DNA from 4 places in the Streptomyces sp. NBC_01013 genome. Region 1 is predicted to be linked to each of the others. Evidence: riboswitches for the same ligand, from Rfam matches in the RefSeq annotation. Region 1 holds a riboswitch; each other region holds the start of a gene.
The links. Region 1 has a riboswitch for cobalamin ahead of OG538_RS02010 (CbtB-domain containing protein). Riboswitches for the same ligand answer to the same signal wherever they lie in the genome.

Region 1 (3,494 bases):
ACCAACTGCAACTGGACATCTACGGCGAGGCGTTCGACAGCATCTATTTCGCGCACCAGCACGGCATGCACCTCGACCACCGGGGCTGGACCGCGCTGCACACCCTCCTCGACTGGCTGGTCGACAACTGGGACCGGCCCGGCGAAGGGCTGTGGGAGACCCGCGGCGGCCGCAAGGACTTCACCTACGGCCGCGTGATGTCCTGGGTGGCCTTCGACCGAGCGGTCCGGATCGCCTACGACGACGGCCGCCCGGCGGCCCGAGTCCGCTGGCTGGACGCCCGCGACGCGATCTACCAGCAGGTGTTCAGCCAGGGATGGGACGAGAAGAAGCAGGCCTTCGTGCAGCACTACGGTGACGACGTACTCGACTCGTCACTGCTGCGCATGCCGACGGTCGGCTTCATGACGCCGGACGATCCGATGTGGGAGTCCACGCTGGACGCGATGGAACGTGAGCTGGTCAGCGACAGCCTGGTCTACCGCTACAACCCCGAAGCGTCACCGGACGGACTGCGCGGCTCGGAGGGGACCTTCTCCCTCTGCACGTTCATGTACGTCGACGCCCTGGCGCGGGCCGGGCGCACGGACCAGGCCAGACTGGTTCTGGAGAAGATGCTCTCCTACGCCAACCATCTCGGCCTGTACTCGGAGGAGATCGGGCTGACAGGGCGACAACTGGGCAACTTCCCGCAGGCGTTCACCCATCTCGCCCTGATCGACGCCGCCATCACCCTGGACGCGAGGCTCAACGGGGAGCGCGGGGGCGCGGCGTAGGAGCCAACACGTCTGCAGGGGCTCGCACATGTAGGGGCTCGCACACGTGGGCTCGCACATGTGGGAGGGCTGTCCTGCCGCCGTCATCAGCCCTCTTCCTCGGGTGCGAGCGGCCGGCCGCAGCGCAGGTTCCACCGCCCCGATCTGCCGCTGAGCTCCGTCACCGTGAGCGGAGCCACGTCCAGCCGCCAGAACGCCTGGGCCGGGAGGGCCAGCGCATGGACGACGGCGGCCCGGATCACGGCGGGCTCGGTCACCGCCAGGACCCGACGGGCATCGTTGCCGGGGAGCGAGTCGAGCCATGAGGCCGCTCGGGCGCACAGGCCCAGCAGGGATTCACCACCGTGCGGTGCGGCGGCCGGATCCGCCAGCCAGGCCGCCACTCCGTCCGGCTCGTCCGCGCCGACCTCGGACAGTCGTGCGCCGGACCAACGGCCCATCTCCCAGTCCCGTAGCTCGTGTTCGTGCTCGGCTCGCAGCCCCAGCGCCGTCGCGGTGCCCGCGCAGCGTCGGGACGGTCCCCGCAGCCACCGGTCCGCTGCCGGGACCGATCCGGCGGCAGCGGCAGCGCGGGCCGGCCGGAGTCCGGCGTCGTCGAGGGGCGCGTCACCGGCGAACCGGGCCTCGCGCAGCGCGGCGTTCATCGCCGGTGAGATCAACATCACCCGTACCGTCATCACCGCTACGACCTTCCTGAACTGTGGCCCCTCGGCCAAGCACACCATGGCATCCGAGGGCCAACGGCCCGCCCGTGGGCACCATGGCGGCCGTCACGTCCAGGCGGTATGGTCGCGACGACATGACGAGGGTGTGACGGAAGTCCGGTGAGAATCCGGCACGGTCGCGCCACTGTGAACCCGTACCTGTGCGGGAAGTCAGACCCAGCACCTTCGTCTCAGGCACCACGATCGGGACGCGTGTTCCCCCAGGAGGTTCTGCCATGGCACAGACTGCTGCCCCCGCCGCCGTCACACCCGCCATCACCCCCATCTCACTGAAGGCCATTGCCCCGTGGGCGGTCTTCTTCGGCGTCCTCATGCTGGTCCTGCTCTACTTCGTCGGCGCCGAGCAGGGCGCTACCGCGCTCATCTCGGGCGAAGGCGTGCACGAGTGGGTCCACGACGGCCGTCACCTCCTCGGTTTCCCCTGCCACTGATCCATCCGGCTGATCCAGGGGAATTCCTCATGAACTCCATATCTGTCAGAGCTCTGCTGGTCCGCGGCATGCTGGCCGGCCTCGTCGCGGGTGCGATCGCACTCGTGGTGGCCTACTTCCTCGGCGAGTCCCGTGTCGACGCGGCCATCGCCCTCGAAGAGTCACATACCCACGACCACGGCGGTGGCGCGGAACTCGTCAGCCGCAGCATGCAGGCCACCGGCGGCCTCGCCACCGGTGTACTGGTCTTCGGCGTCGCCGTAGGCGGCATCGCCGCGCTCGTCTTCTGTTACGCCCTCGGCCGGATGGGCCGCTTCGGACCCCGGGCGACGGCTGCGCTGATCGCGGGAGCGGCCCTGCTGACCGTGTACATCGTGCCGTTCCTGAAGTATCCGGCGAATCCGCCCGCGGTCGGCGACCCCGACACCATCGGCCGCCGCACCGCGTTGTTCTTCCTGATGGTCGCTCTCAGTGTCCTGCTGGCCGTCGCCGCCGTCCTTCTCGGCAGGCGGCTGGCCCCGCGCCTGGGCAACTGGAACGCCACCATCGCCGCGGCCGCCGGCTATGTCCTGGTGGTCGGCCTCGCCTACGCCTTCCTGCCCTCGTTCAACGAGGTCGGAAAGGACTTCCCGGCTTCTCTGCTCTGGGAGTTCAGGCTGGCCACGCTCGCGGTGCAGATCACGCTCTGGACGGCCTTCGGGCTGGTCTTCGGGTACCTCACCGAGCGGCTGCTGGTGCCGAGACGGGATGCGGTCACGGCCGGGGAGGTCACGGCGAACCGGCCGGCCACCATCGTGGGCTGAGGCCGGGAGCCACCACGGGCCAGGCAGGCCGGCCCGGAACGGCGTGACGTCTGCGGCAGGACCGTGTACGTCGCGACGACGGCACGCACAGAGCCCGCCGGGGAACCCGGTGGGCTCTGCTGCGTGCGGAAGCCGCCTCGCTTCTCACTCCTGGGTGGCGGGCCCGTCCCAGTCGATCCGGTAGTGCTTCAGCTGTGCGTCCTCCTTCACGAGGCGCATCCCTACCGCGGTCATGACGTGCTGGGAGGCGGTGTTGTCGAGATCGGTGTCCCCGTGGACGCAGGCGATGCCCTGGTCGCGGGTGAACCGCAACAGCGCGCGAAGCGCCTCGGAGGCGTAACCCCTTCCCCGTGCCGACTCCACGAGCCCGTAGCCGATCGTGACGTGCCTCCGGTCGTCGGGTGCCCCGTGAAACCCCACTCCGCCGATCACCGTGCCGTCCTCGCGGCGCTGTATCGCGTACGGACCGTAGGGATGGGGATCGCCTGAATCGGCGCACGTTTCCAGGAAGCGTTTGGCCGCCCTCATCTCGCCCGGCGAGGGATAGCCCGGAGCCCAGCGCGCACCGCCGGCAGGCCGGCCCGCGACCACCTGCTCGGCGTGGGCGGCGGTCAGGGGGTACAGGAGCAGACGTGGTGTGACGAGGTCGGTCATGGGCTGTGGGTATCACGCGATGCGGCCGGGCCGCACCTGGATTTTCCAGGTGCGGCCCGGCGCGTGCGGGCGGCCGGGAGCCACCCTGCCTGGGTGAGGTCTCCG
Region 2 (3,494 bases), 6.0 Mb from region 1:
GCACACCGCGACGCGCAGGATGTCCTCGCCGTGCGGCGGTGCGAGCACCGACTCGCGCACGGTGCCGCGCAGCGATACCCGCAGACCGTCCTCCTCGTCGATGCCGAGGCCGTGGGCGAACGGCAGCACCCCGTACGTCGGACGTCCCGTCAGATCGCGCAGCATGTCCAGACCGGGCTCCAGCAGCGAGACGTCGCCACGGAACTTGTTGACCAGATAGCCGGCGATCAGCGCCTGGTCCTCCGCCGAGAGCAGCGCCGTCGTACCGAAGAAGGAGGCGAAGACCCCGCCGCGGTCGATGTCGCCGACGACCACCACCGGGAAGCGTGCCGCCCGCGCGATGCCCATGTTCACGATGTCCGTACGCCGCAGATTGATCTCGGCCGGACTGCCCGCCCCCTCACAGATCACTGCGTCATACGTGCCCCGAAGCTGCTCCAGGCAGTCCACGACGGTCGACAGGAGCGACTCCTGCCGGCCGCCGTGGTAGCCGCGGGCGCTCATCTCGCCGACCGGACGCCCCATCAGGACGACCTGGCTGGAGCGGTCGCTGCCGGGCTTGAGCAGTACCGGGTTCATCAGGGCGGTCGGCTCCACCCGGGCGGCCTGGGCCTGCATGGCCTGGGCGCGGCCGATCTCGGCGCCCTCGCGGGTGACGAAGGAGTTGAGCGACATGTTCTGCGCCTTGAACGGCGCCACCTTGACGCCGCGGCGCACCAGCCAGCGGCAGATACCCGCCGTGACGACGCTCTTGCCCGCGTCCGAGGTGGTCCCGGCGACCAGCAGTCCGCCGCTCATGTCGGTCTCCGTCCTGAGAGTCGAGGTGCTGCGGTGCGAGGTGATGCGGGCCGAGGGCCGGTGATCCCTCGCGCGGTGATCCGTCGTGCCACGGCCCCGGCGCCCAGCCGGGCCGCCACGCTCACGCCGAGGGCGAGTGCGCTCACCCGGCGCGACAGCCGTACGGCCCGTTCGATGTCCGCGGGCTCCACCGCGCGGCCCGTCTCCCCGTTGAGGACGGGGCGGTGTTCGACCCGGCCGCCGTAGGCGAGCGTTCCACCGAGCCGCACGCCGAGCGCGCCCGCGAACGAGGCCTCCACCGGGCCCGCGTTGGGGCTGGGGTGCTTGGCCGCGTCCGCTCGCCAGGCACGGACCGCTCGCCGTGGCCGCCCCCCGGCGGTCACGGCGAGCAGGGCCGTCAGCCGGGCACCCGGCCAGCCCGCGAGGTCGTCGAGGCGGGCCGAGGCCCAGCCGTAACGCCGGTAGCGGGGCGACTTGTGGCCGACCATCGCGTCGAGCGTGTTGGCGGCCCGGAACCCGACGAGCCCGGGGACCCCGCCCAGCGCACCCCACACCAGCGCGCCGACCACGGCGTCCGACGTGTTCTCGGCGACGGACTCCACGACGGCCCTGGCGATCTGAGGGCCGTCCAGGGACTGCGGGTCGCGGCCGCACAGATGCGGCAGCCGCTCCCGGGCCAGGTCGAGGTCCCCGGCGGTCAGGGCATCGCCGATGGACCGGGCCTCGCGGCCCAGTGACGTACCGCCGACGACGGACCAGGTGGTGGCGGCGGTCAGGGCGACGGACGCGGCGGGGTGGCGGCGCAGCCCATGGGCGGCCAGGGCAGCACCCGCGGCGGCGCCTCCGGCACAGACCAGGGTGTGGAGTGCGCCCCACCCGCGGTGGTCACGCCACAGACGGCGCTCGACGCCTGCCGCGGCCCGCCCGAAGGCGGCGACCGGGTGGCCCCTGCGGGGATCACCGAGCAGCAGATCGCCGATCAGACCGGCCGTGGCGCCGTACGCGAAGATGCGATCGGCACGCACGGTTCAGCCGGCCGTTGCGCCTCGAAGGACCTTCGTACAGGCAGGTGCTGGCAGGAGCAGCACGGATTCGGACGCACGGCAGCCGGGCATGGCGATATGTCCTCACTCAGGGTCCGCGCCCTGGTTCGACGTGACGGCGACGAGAGTCTCCTGGCTTCCGGATCCGCAGTTCCCCCGGGCCTTCCAGTCCACTTGCGTGGACCGTGACTTCCAGTGGTGGGGGACTGCTCCCCGGTGACAGTGGCGGGACCGCGCCGGATTCGCACCGGCTTCCTCTGCTGTCGCCGTAATGGCTCGGGCAGTCCACCACGCTCTGCGAACGCCCGTCAACTTGCCGTTGACCTGCGGCGGTGCAGTGTGCTGAGACGCACATCGGGCCGGACGCGCACGAGGTGCGTCCGGCCCGATACGGGTGGGAGTGGTGGGCTCAGAGGCGTCCGGGTGACCGCTTACCGGGCGGCCATGCCCCGAAACGCACGCTTCCGGCGTGGTCGTCGGTCACCGACGCTTCGCGTCGGCTCCCTCCTCAGCCTTGGAACAGCAACGAACCGGGCCGCGTCCGCCACCCGATCCGAAGCCGTCCGACAGCCTCTCAGGCGACGATCAGATAGATGCCGTAGGCCACGGCAGCTGCACACAGTCCGAAGCAGAGGTACGCGCCGGCGCGGGCCAGCACGAGCGACCCGCCCGCCGAGCCGCCCTGTGCGGCAGGCTCCGGCTGCTTGGAGAGACCGACGATGCCGAGGGTGAAGAGCCCCACGAGTGCGACGGTGGCGACGAGGGAGACGCCGAAGACGGTGCCGAGGGCTGCCCAGTCGATGTTCATGTGGATGTGTCCTTACCGGAGGCTCTTAGACCGTGGCGGGTCGGGCCGGGTCGGTGACCGGTCCGACCGGGGCCGGGATGGTGGCCATGAGGTCGTGGGTCTGGGCAGCAGCGGTGGGCGGCGGGCTGACGGCCGCGATGGCGGTGGTGACGACGCCCGCGGGCTCGGCGTCCTCACCGGCCGGGGCGACGTCGCCGTGCCCGACGGGCTTGCGGCGGGAGAGCACCCAGATCGCACCGGAGCCCGCGATCAGCAGCGCCGCGACGACCACGACACCCCAGGTGCCCTGCTTGGTGAGGAACTCCGCGCCCGCACCGACCAGCCCGGCGGCCGGGAGGGTCAGGCCCCAGGCGACGAACATCCGGGTGGCGGTGGACCAGCGGACCACACCCCCCTTGCGCCCCAGGCCCGCACCCATGACGGCACCTGAGCACGACTGGGTGGTGGAGAGGGAGAAGCCGAGGTGCGAGGAGGCCAGGATGACGGTGGCCGCACTGGTCTGGGCGGCGAAGCCCTGCGGCGGCTTCAGCTCCGTCAGGCCGCTGCCCATGGTGCGGATGATGCGCCAGCCGCCCAGGTAGGTGCCGAGTGCGATGGCGAGGCCGGCGCACACGATGACCCAGACCGGCGGGTTGGAGCCGGGGGAGAGGACGCCACCGGTGACCAGGGCGAGCGTGATGATGCCCATGGTCTTCTGCGCGTCGTTGGTGCCGTGGGCGAGCGATACGAGCCCGGCCGAGGCGATCTGGCCGGCGCGGTATCCCTTCGCCGTGGCCTTCTCCTGGGCGCCGCCCGTGGCCTTCCCGCCGATGCGGTACGTCAGCTTGGTGGCCAGGAGTGCGGCG
Region 3 (3,494 bases), 7.4 Mb from region 1:
GCTGCACCGGCGCGTACTCGACCGGTGGGAGAAGGCGGCGGCGGGCCCGCCCGCGGAACGCGAGGCCGCCGAGCGGATGGTCGACATCGCCAAGGGATGGATCACCTGGCAGGCCCGGTCGGTGATCGTCGAGTGCCGGGAACGGTGCGGCGCCCAGGGTCTCCTGGAGAGCAACGGGATGACCGAGCTCGTCACCGGGATCGAGGGCGCGATCACGGCCGAGGGCGACAACCTGGCCATCCACTCCCGGGCGGCCGCCGGACTGCTCTTCGACGCCGCCCAGGTCCCGCAGGACGATCCGGCCGGCGACCCGCCGGACGGCGATCTCGCTGACCTGCGGTTCCTTGGCCGGCTCCTGGGCCAGGTGGAGCGCATCCGGTTCGCCCGGGCGGCCGCGCGGATGGCCCAGGTCCCTCACGGCGGCCCGCTGGAGCGCTGGAACGCGGCGTCCGGACCCGCGCTGCGGGGAGTCGAGGCCCACGCGTACCGGCAGGCGGCCCACGCGTACGAGAACGCGCTCGCAGCTCTGCCCGGTGGCGAGGCCCGCGAGCGGCTGGGCGAACTCGCCCGGCTGTTCGCGCTGCGCTGGGTCGCGGACAACAGCGGGGACCTGCTCGCCGCGGGCCACCTGACCGCCGGTCAGGTCGAAGGGCTGACCGATGCCACCGAACAACTCGTCGCCGCGGTGAGCCGCCATCTCCCGGAGCTGGCGGAATCCTTCGCACTGCCCGGGGAACTGCTCGCCGACTGGCCCATCGCCGGTCCCCACTACACCCACGCCTACGACGACCCGGGCGCCTCCTGGCACACCACCGCGGCCAGGCAACCTGCCGGGGGCGCGCGATGACGGGCACCTCGCACCGGGCGGCGGACGCGGTCCGGCGGCTGGGTCTCCGTGTCGTCCTGCTGGCCTTCTGGGGTACCTCGGCCGCGCTCTCGCGGCGGTGCGCGGGGCCGCGCATCCCCGGTGGCGAATCGGTTCGCCGCAAGGCGTAACCGGACTGGGGCCGCCCGGGTACTCCGGGACCGGGGCGGTGCGCCGGCACACCGCCCCGGCCGACCCACCACCCGCGCCACCGGGCACACCGCCGCTGAGCTGGGCGGAGGCCCGTGGTAGCGTGCCGGAGCCAGTCGAACTCCACGTAGGGGTCAGGGAATCCGGTGAGAATCCGGAACTGACGCGCAGCGGTGAGGGGGACGGGCGGGGCCACGGCCACTGGGAGACCCACGGTTTCCCGGGAAGGCGTCCCGTCCGTATGAACCCGAGTCCGAAGACCTGCTGGCACCCGCGGCCCGGTACCGGGCCACGGAACTCCGTACAGCGGGCCCCGCGCATGGGCCCAGAGACGCCGAGGTACTCCGTGCCGCCCATAGCCGGCCCCGCCCGCTCCGCCGCCCTGTTCACCGCGGCACTGATCCTGCTGACGGCCTGCGGCGGCGGCAAGGACAGCACCGCCGCCAAGTCCGGGGAAGCCGAAGGCTATCCGGTCACCTTGAAGAACTGCGGACGGACCGTCACCGTGGACGCGGCGCCGAAGCGCGCCGTGCCGGTCGACCAGGGGTCGACCGAGATCCTGCTCTCGCTCGGCCTCGCCGACCGGCTCGCCGCCACGGCCACGTGGACCGACCCGGTACTGAAGGGACTGGAGAAGGCCAACGCGGGCGTCCCGAGGATCTCCGACAACCGTCCCTCGTCGGAGAAGGTCCTGGACCAGGAGCCCGACTTCGTCAGCGCGTCCTTCGAGTCGACCCTCGCCAAGGGCGGTGTGGCTCCCCGCGAGCAGTTCGAGAAGCTCGGCGTCCCCACCTACGTCTCGCCCGCCGACTGCACCGCCAAGGACAACAGCAAGGACGGCGACGGGGTCCGCACCGGTGCCCTGACCATGGAAAGCGTCTACGCCGAAGTCCGCGACCTGGCCGCGGTGTTCGGAGTTCCCGGGCGCGGCGAGAAGCTCGTCACCGAGCTGCGCGCCCGGGTGCGGAAGGCGGCCGAGGGCATCGACGCCTCCGGCACCTCCCTGATGTACTGGTTCGCCAACTCCGAAGCTCCCTACCTGGCGGGCTGCTGCGGTGCGCCCGGCATCATCACCCGGGAACTCGGCGCGAAGAACGCCTTCGACGACACGCACGAGGAATGGCCGCAGATCAACTGGGAGACCGTCGCCGATCGCAACCCGGACGTGCTGGTCATCGGCGACCTGACCCGCAAGTCCCAGACCGCCGAGAGCGCCGCGAAGAAGATCGCTTTCCTGGAGTCCAACCCCGTCACGAAGAACATGGACGCCGTCCGGGACAAGCACTACGTGCTGCTCAGCGGACAGTCGATGAACCCCACCATCCGGACCGTCGAGGGCGTGGAGCGCGTTGCCGCCGGGCTGCGCACCTTCGGGCTCGCGGGGTGACGGACACCGAACGGGCCGCGGCGCCGCGCGAGGACGCGGGTCCGCACGCCACGACGGGCCGGCGCGGCATCCGCGACGGACTCCTGTGGGCCTCCGGGCTCCTGCTGCTCGCCCTGTCCGTCGCGCTCGCCGTCACCATCGGCCCGGCCCGGATCTCCGTCGCCGACGTCTGGTCCACGGTCGCCGCCCATCTCGGCGCCGGTGAGCCGCGGCTCAGCCCGATCCGGGACGGGATCATCTGGAACCTGCGCATGCCGCGCACCCTGCTCGCAGCCGTCTGCGGCGCCGGACTCGCGGTCTGCGGCACCGTCATGCAGTCACTGCTGCGCAACCCGCTCGCCGACCCCTTCGTCCTCGGTGTCTCCTCCGGGGCCTCGACCGGTGCGGTCGTGGTGGTGGTGCTCGGTGTCGGCGGGGGAGCGGTATCGCTGTCGGCCGGGGCGTTCATCGGGGCGCTGTGCTCCTTCGCCCTGGTCATGCTGCTCAGCCACACCCTCGGCGGCAGCACCGACCGGGTCGTTCTGTCCGGGGTCGCGGCCATGCAGCTCTTCTCCGCGCTCACCTCCTTCGTCGTGATGACCGCCGCCGACGCCGAGCAGACCCGCGGGGTGCTGTTCTGGCTGCTGGGCTCACTCGGCGGGGTCGGCTGGAACGATGTCTGGATCTGCTGCGCCGTGCTCGTCGCGACACTGCTGGTCTGCCTCGGCCACGCCCGTACGCTCGATGCCTTCGCGTTCGGCCAGGACGCGGCGGCCACGCTCGGCGTCCACGTCGGCCGCACCCGGATCGTCCTGCTGTGCACGACCGCGCTGCTGACCGCCGCCCTCGTGAGCTCGGCCGGTGCCATCGGGTTCGTCGGACTGGTGCTGCCGCACGCGGCCCGCGCGCTCACCGGCTCCGGGCACCGCAGGCTCCTTCCGGTCACCGCACTCGCCGGGGCCGTTTTCCTGGTGTGGGTGGACACCCTCGCCCGGACCGTACTCGACCCGCAGGAGGTTCCAGTGGGAGTCGTCACCGCGCTGATCGGGGTCCCGGCCTTCGTGCTGGTCCTCTACCGCACCCGGCGGGCCCCGTGACCAGGGCCACCCCCAG
Region 4 (3,494 bases), 2.3 Mb from region 1:
CTTCATGGCGATCGCCGCCGGGGTCAAGGTGGACAACGGCCAGCTGGCCATCCCACAGCTGTTCGAGAACATGTTCCCCGACTGGTTCGCGGGCGTCGCGTTCGCCGCCATCGGCATCGGCGCACTGGTGCCCGCCGCGATCATGTCGATCGCCGCGGCGAACCTGTTCACCCGCAACATCTACAAGGACTTCCTGAAGCCCGACGCGACACCCGCGCAGGAGACCAGGGTCTCCAAGCTGGTCTCGCTGCTGGTGAAGGTCGGCGCGCTCGCCTTCGTCCTCACCATGGACAAGACGGTCGCGATCAACTTCCAGCTGCTCGGCGGAATCTGGATCCTCCAGACGATGCCGGCCCTGGTCGGCGGGCTGTTCACCCGGTGGTTCCACCGCTGGGCGCTGCTCGCGGGCTGGGCGGTCGGCATGATCTACGGGACGGCCGCAGCGTACGGCGTCGCCAGCCCGACCCAGGCGCACTTCGGCGGGTCCTCCAAGGAGATCCCGGGCCTCGGCGAGATCGGCTACATCGGCCTCACGGCGTTCGTGCTGAACCTCGTGGTCACGGTCGTGCTCACCTTCGTCCTGAACGCCGTGAAGGCGCCCACGGGGATCGACGAGACCTCCCCGTCCGATTACACCGCGGACGCGGGCGACCCCGGCGTGAAGACGGAGCTCCCGCCGGCCACCGCCGGTGCGCCGGGCGGTCACTGACCGGCGACATGTGCGCGGCGGGCCGCCGCACCCCTCTCCGGAGGGGGCGGCGGCCCGTCGCGCGTCCGCGGAAAATCTCTGCGGCCACAGCCCGCCCGTGCGGCAGACTTCCGCCCATGGACATATCGATCCGGCCGGTCGCCCCCGCCGAACACGTACTCCTCGGCGAGATCACGGCCGAGGCCTATCTCGGCGACGGGCTCCTGGACTACGGCGCCGACGACCCGTACCTGGTGCAGCTGCGCGACGTCCCCCGCCGGGCCGCCGAGGCGGAGGTGCTGGTGGCCGCCGACGCCCGGGGCCACGTCCTGGGCGGGGTCACCTACGCCCCGCCGGGCAACCCGTGGGCCGACATCGCCGCGGCGGACGAAGCCGAGTTCCGGATGCTGGCGGTCTCCCGCGAGGCTCGTGGCGCCGGCGCGGGCGAGGCACTCGTACGGGCCTGTATCGACCGCGCGCGGGGCACCACGGGGGTCACGGGGCTCGTCCTGTCGACGCAGCCGGCGATGCTCGGGGCCCACCGGATCTACGGGCGCCTGGGCTTCGTACGGACCCCCGAGAGGGACTGGAACCCCATCGCCGACCTCAAGCTGCTGACGTACCGTCTGGAGCTCGGCCCTCTGCCGTAAGGCGTGCTAAGACCACGTACGACACAACATGTGGGGGCTGCCGCATACGGCAGCCCCCACATGTATGCTCATGCTCGCTGTCGCCGCAGGGAAATCCGGTGCGAATCCGGAACTGTCCCGCAACGGTGTGTTCGGTGTGCTTTTGCGCACCCCAGTCCGAGCTCCTGCCGGCAGCGCATCCGGCTCGACCGATCCGGATGCCCAGACGTCCGGGCCTCGTGGATGGGCCGGTGGACGCCGCACGGAGCGCTGCCCTGCCGGGTCCCGCTCCGCCCGGCTGCCCCCGCTCCCCGATGGCCCCGATCCGAGCGAGGGAGAGCACCGCGTGACCATCGCGCCAGCCGATCCGGTTTCAGCGGCAGAGTCCGAAGCAGCCGAGGCCCAAGCGGTCCTGTCCGGCGGACCCGCGAAGGACGGACCGGGGACCGCACTGCTGCGGACCCTGACCGACCTCACCGCCGATCTGCCCGACACCGACCCCGGACGCGTCGCCGCCGCCGCTCTGCGCGGCCGCAACGCCCGGTCGGACGAGGCCGAGCTGCGCTCGCTGGCCACCGAGGCCGCCGCGGGTCTGATCTCCGAGGACCCCGCCTACTCCCGGCTCGCCGCCCGCCTCCTCACCCGCACCATCGCGGACGAGGCGGCCGGGCAGGGCGCGACGTCGTTCTCCGCCTCGGTCGCCGTCGGCCACCGCGAGGGCCTGATCGCGGACCGCACCGCCGAGTTCGTGACGCTCCACGCCGCCGCCCTGGACGCGCTGGTCGGGCAGTCGCTCTCCGACGGCGCCGACGACCGCTTCGGCTATTTCGGCCTGCGCACCCTGCACAGCCGTTACCTGCTGCGTCACCCGCTCACCCGTCAGGTCATCGAGACGCCGCAGCACTTCATGCTGCGCGTCGCCTCCGGTCTCGCCGAGGACACCTCCGAGCGCGCCCTGGACGAGGTCGCCGCGCTGTACGGGCTGATGAGCCGGCTGGACTACCTGCCCTCCTCCCCCACGCTCTTCAACTCCGGCACCCGGCACCCGCAGATGTCCTCCTGCTACCTGCTGGACTCCCCGCTGGACGAGCTGGACTCGATCTACGACCGCTACCACCAGGTGGCACGCCTCTCCAAGCACGCGGGCGGCATCGGCCTCTCGTACTCCCGCATCCGCGCCCGCGGTTCGCTGATCCGTGGCACCAACGGGCACTCCAACGGCATCGTGCCGTTCCTGAAGACGCTCGACGCCTCCGTCGCCGCGGTCAACCAGGGCGGCCGGCGCAAGGGCGCAGCCGCCGTCTACCTGGAGACGTGGCACGCGGACATCGAGGAGTTCCTGGAGCTGCGCGACAACACGGGCGAGGACCAGCGGCGCACGCACAACCTCAACCTGGCGCACTGGATCCCCGACGAGTTCATGCGCCGGGTGGACGCGGACGGCACCTGGTCGCTGTTCTCCCCTGCCGACGTGCCCGAACTGGTCGACCTGTGGGGCGACGAGTTCGATGCCGCCTACCGGTCCGCCGAGGCCAAGGGCCTGGCGCGCAAGACCATGCCCGCCCGTGAGCTGTACGGCCGGATGATGCGGACCCTCGCCCAGACCGGCCAGGGCTGGATGACGTTCAAGGACGCTTCCAACCGGACCGCGAACCAGACCGCCGAGCCGGGCCGCGTCGTGCACTCGTCCAACCTGTGCACCGAGATCCTGGAGGTCACCGACGACGGCGAGACGGCCGTCTGCAACCTCGGCTCGGTCAACCTCGGCGCGTTCGTCACCGACGGCACGATCGACTGGGAGCGCCTGGACGCCACCGTCCGTACCGCCGTGACCTTCCTCGACCGGGTCGTGGACATCAACTTCTACCCGACCGAGCAGGCCGGCCGGTCCAACGCCCGCTGGCGGCCCGTGGGCCTGGGCGCCATGGGGCTCCAGGACGTCTTCTTCCAGCTGCGGCTCCCGTTCGACTCCCCCGAGGCCCGCGCCCTGTCGACGAAGATCTCCGAGCGCATCATGCTCGCGGCGTACGAGGCGTCCTGCGACCTCGCCGAGCGCTCGGGCCCGCTCCCCGCGTGGTCCGAGACGCGCGCCGCCCGCGGTGTGCTGCACCCCGACCACTACGACACCGAGCTGAACTGGCCGGAGCGCTGGGACACCCTGCGCGCCCGGGTCGCGA

Region 2: linked by a shared signal. The riboswitch ahead of OG538_RS28330 (cobalamin biosynthesis protein) and the one ahead of OG538_RS02010 (CbtB-domain containing protein) in region 1 are both predicted to bind cobalamin.
Region 3: linked by a shared signal. The riboswitch ahead of OG538_RS34240 (ABC transporter substrate-binding protein) and the one ahead of OG538_RS02010 (CbtB-domain containing protein) in region 1 are both predicted to bind cobalamin.
Region 4: linked by a shared signal. The riboswitch ahead of OG538_RS11625 (ribonucleoside-diphosphate reductase subunit alpha) and the one ahead of OG538_RS02010 (CbtB-domain containing protein) in region 1 are both predicted to bind cobalamin.

The regions. Positions count from the first base shown of each region.
Region 1 is NZ_CP108687.1:462,228-465,721, reverse strand. It holds gene OG538_RS02020 (glycoside hydrolase family 15 protein) at 1-776, shown strand, start outside; gene OG538_RS02015 (histidine phosphatase family protein) at 863-1,453, opposite strand; adenosylcobalamin (AdoCbl) riboswitch at 1,578-1,671, shown strand; gene OG538_RS02010 (CbtB-domain containing protein) at 1,717-1,932, shown strand; gene OG538_RS02005 (CbtA family protein) at 1,962-2,735, shown strand; gene OG538_RS02000 (GNAT family N-acetyltransferase) at 2,880-3,389, opposite strand.
Region 2 is NZ_CP108687.1:6,508,503-6,511,996, forward strand. It holds gene OG538_RS28325 (cobyric acid synthase) at 1-798, opposite strand, end outside; gene OG538_RS28330 (cobalamin biosynthesis protein) at 795-1,823, opposite strand; cobalamin riboswitch at 1,967-2,100, opposite strand; gene OG538_RS28335 (hypothetical protein) at 2,416-2,649, opposite strand; gene OG538_RS28340 (anion permease) at 2,675-3,494, opposite strand, start outside.
Region 3 is NZ_CP108687.1:7,905,179-7,908,672, forward strand. It holds gene OG538_RS34230 (acyl-CoA dehydrogenase) at 1-847, shown strand, start outside; gene OG538_RS34235 (hypothetical protein) at 844-996, shown strand; cobalamin riboswitch at 1,112-1,299, shown strand; gene OG538_RS34240 (ABC transporter substrate-binding protein) at 1,362-2,402, shown strand; gene OG538_RS34245 (FecCD family ABC transporter permease) at 2,399-3,478, shown strand; gene OG538_RS34250 (ABC transporter ATP-binding protein) at 3,475-3,494, shown strand, end outside.
Region 4 is NZ_CP108687.1:2,771,491-2,774,984, forward strand. It holds gene mctP (monocarboxylate uptake permease MctP) at 1-709, shown strand, start outside; gene OG538_RS11620 (GNAT family N-acetyltransferase) at 826-1,338, shown strand; cobalamin riboswitch at 1,396-1,525, shown strand; gene OG538_RS11625 (ribonucleoside-diphosphate reductase subunit alpha) at 1,664-3,494, shown strand, end outside.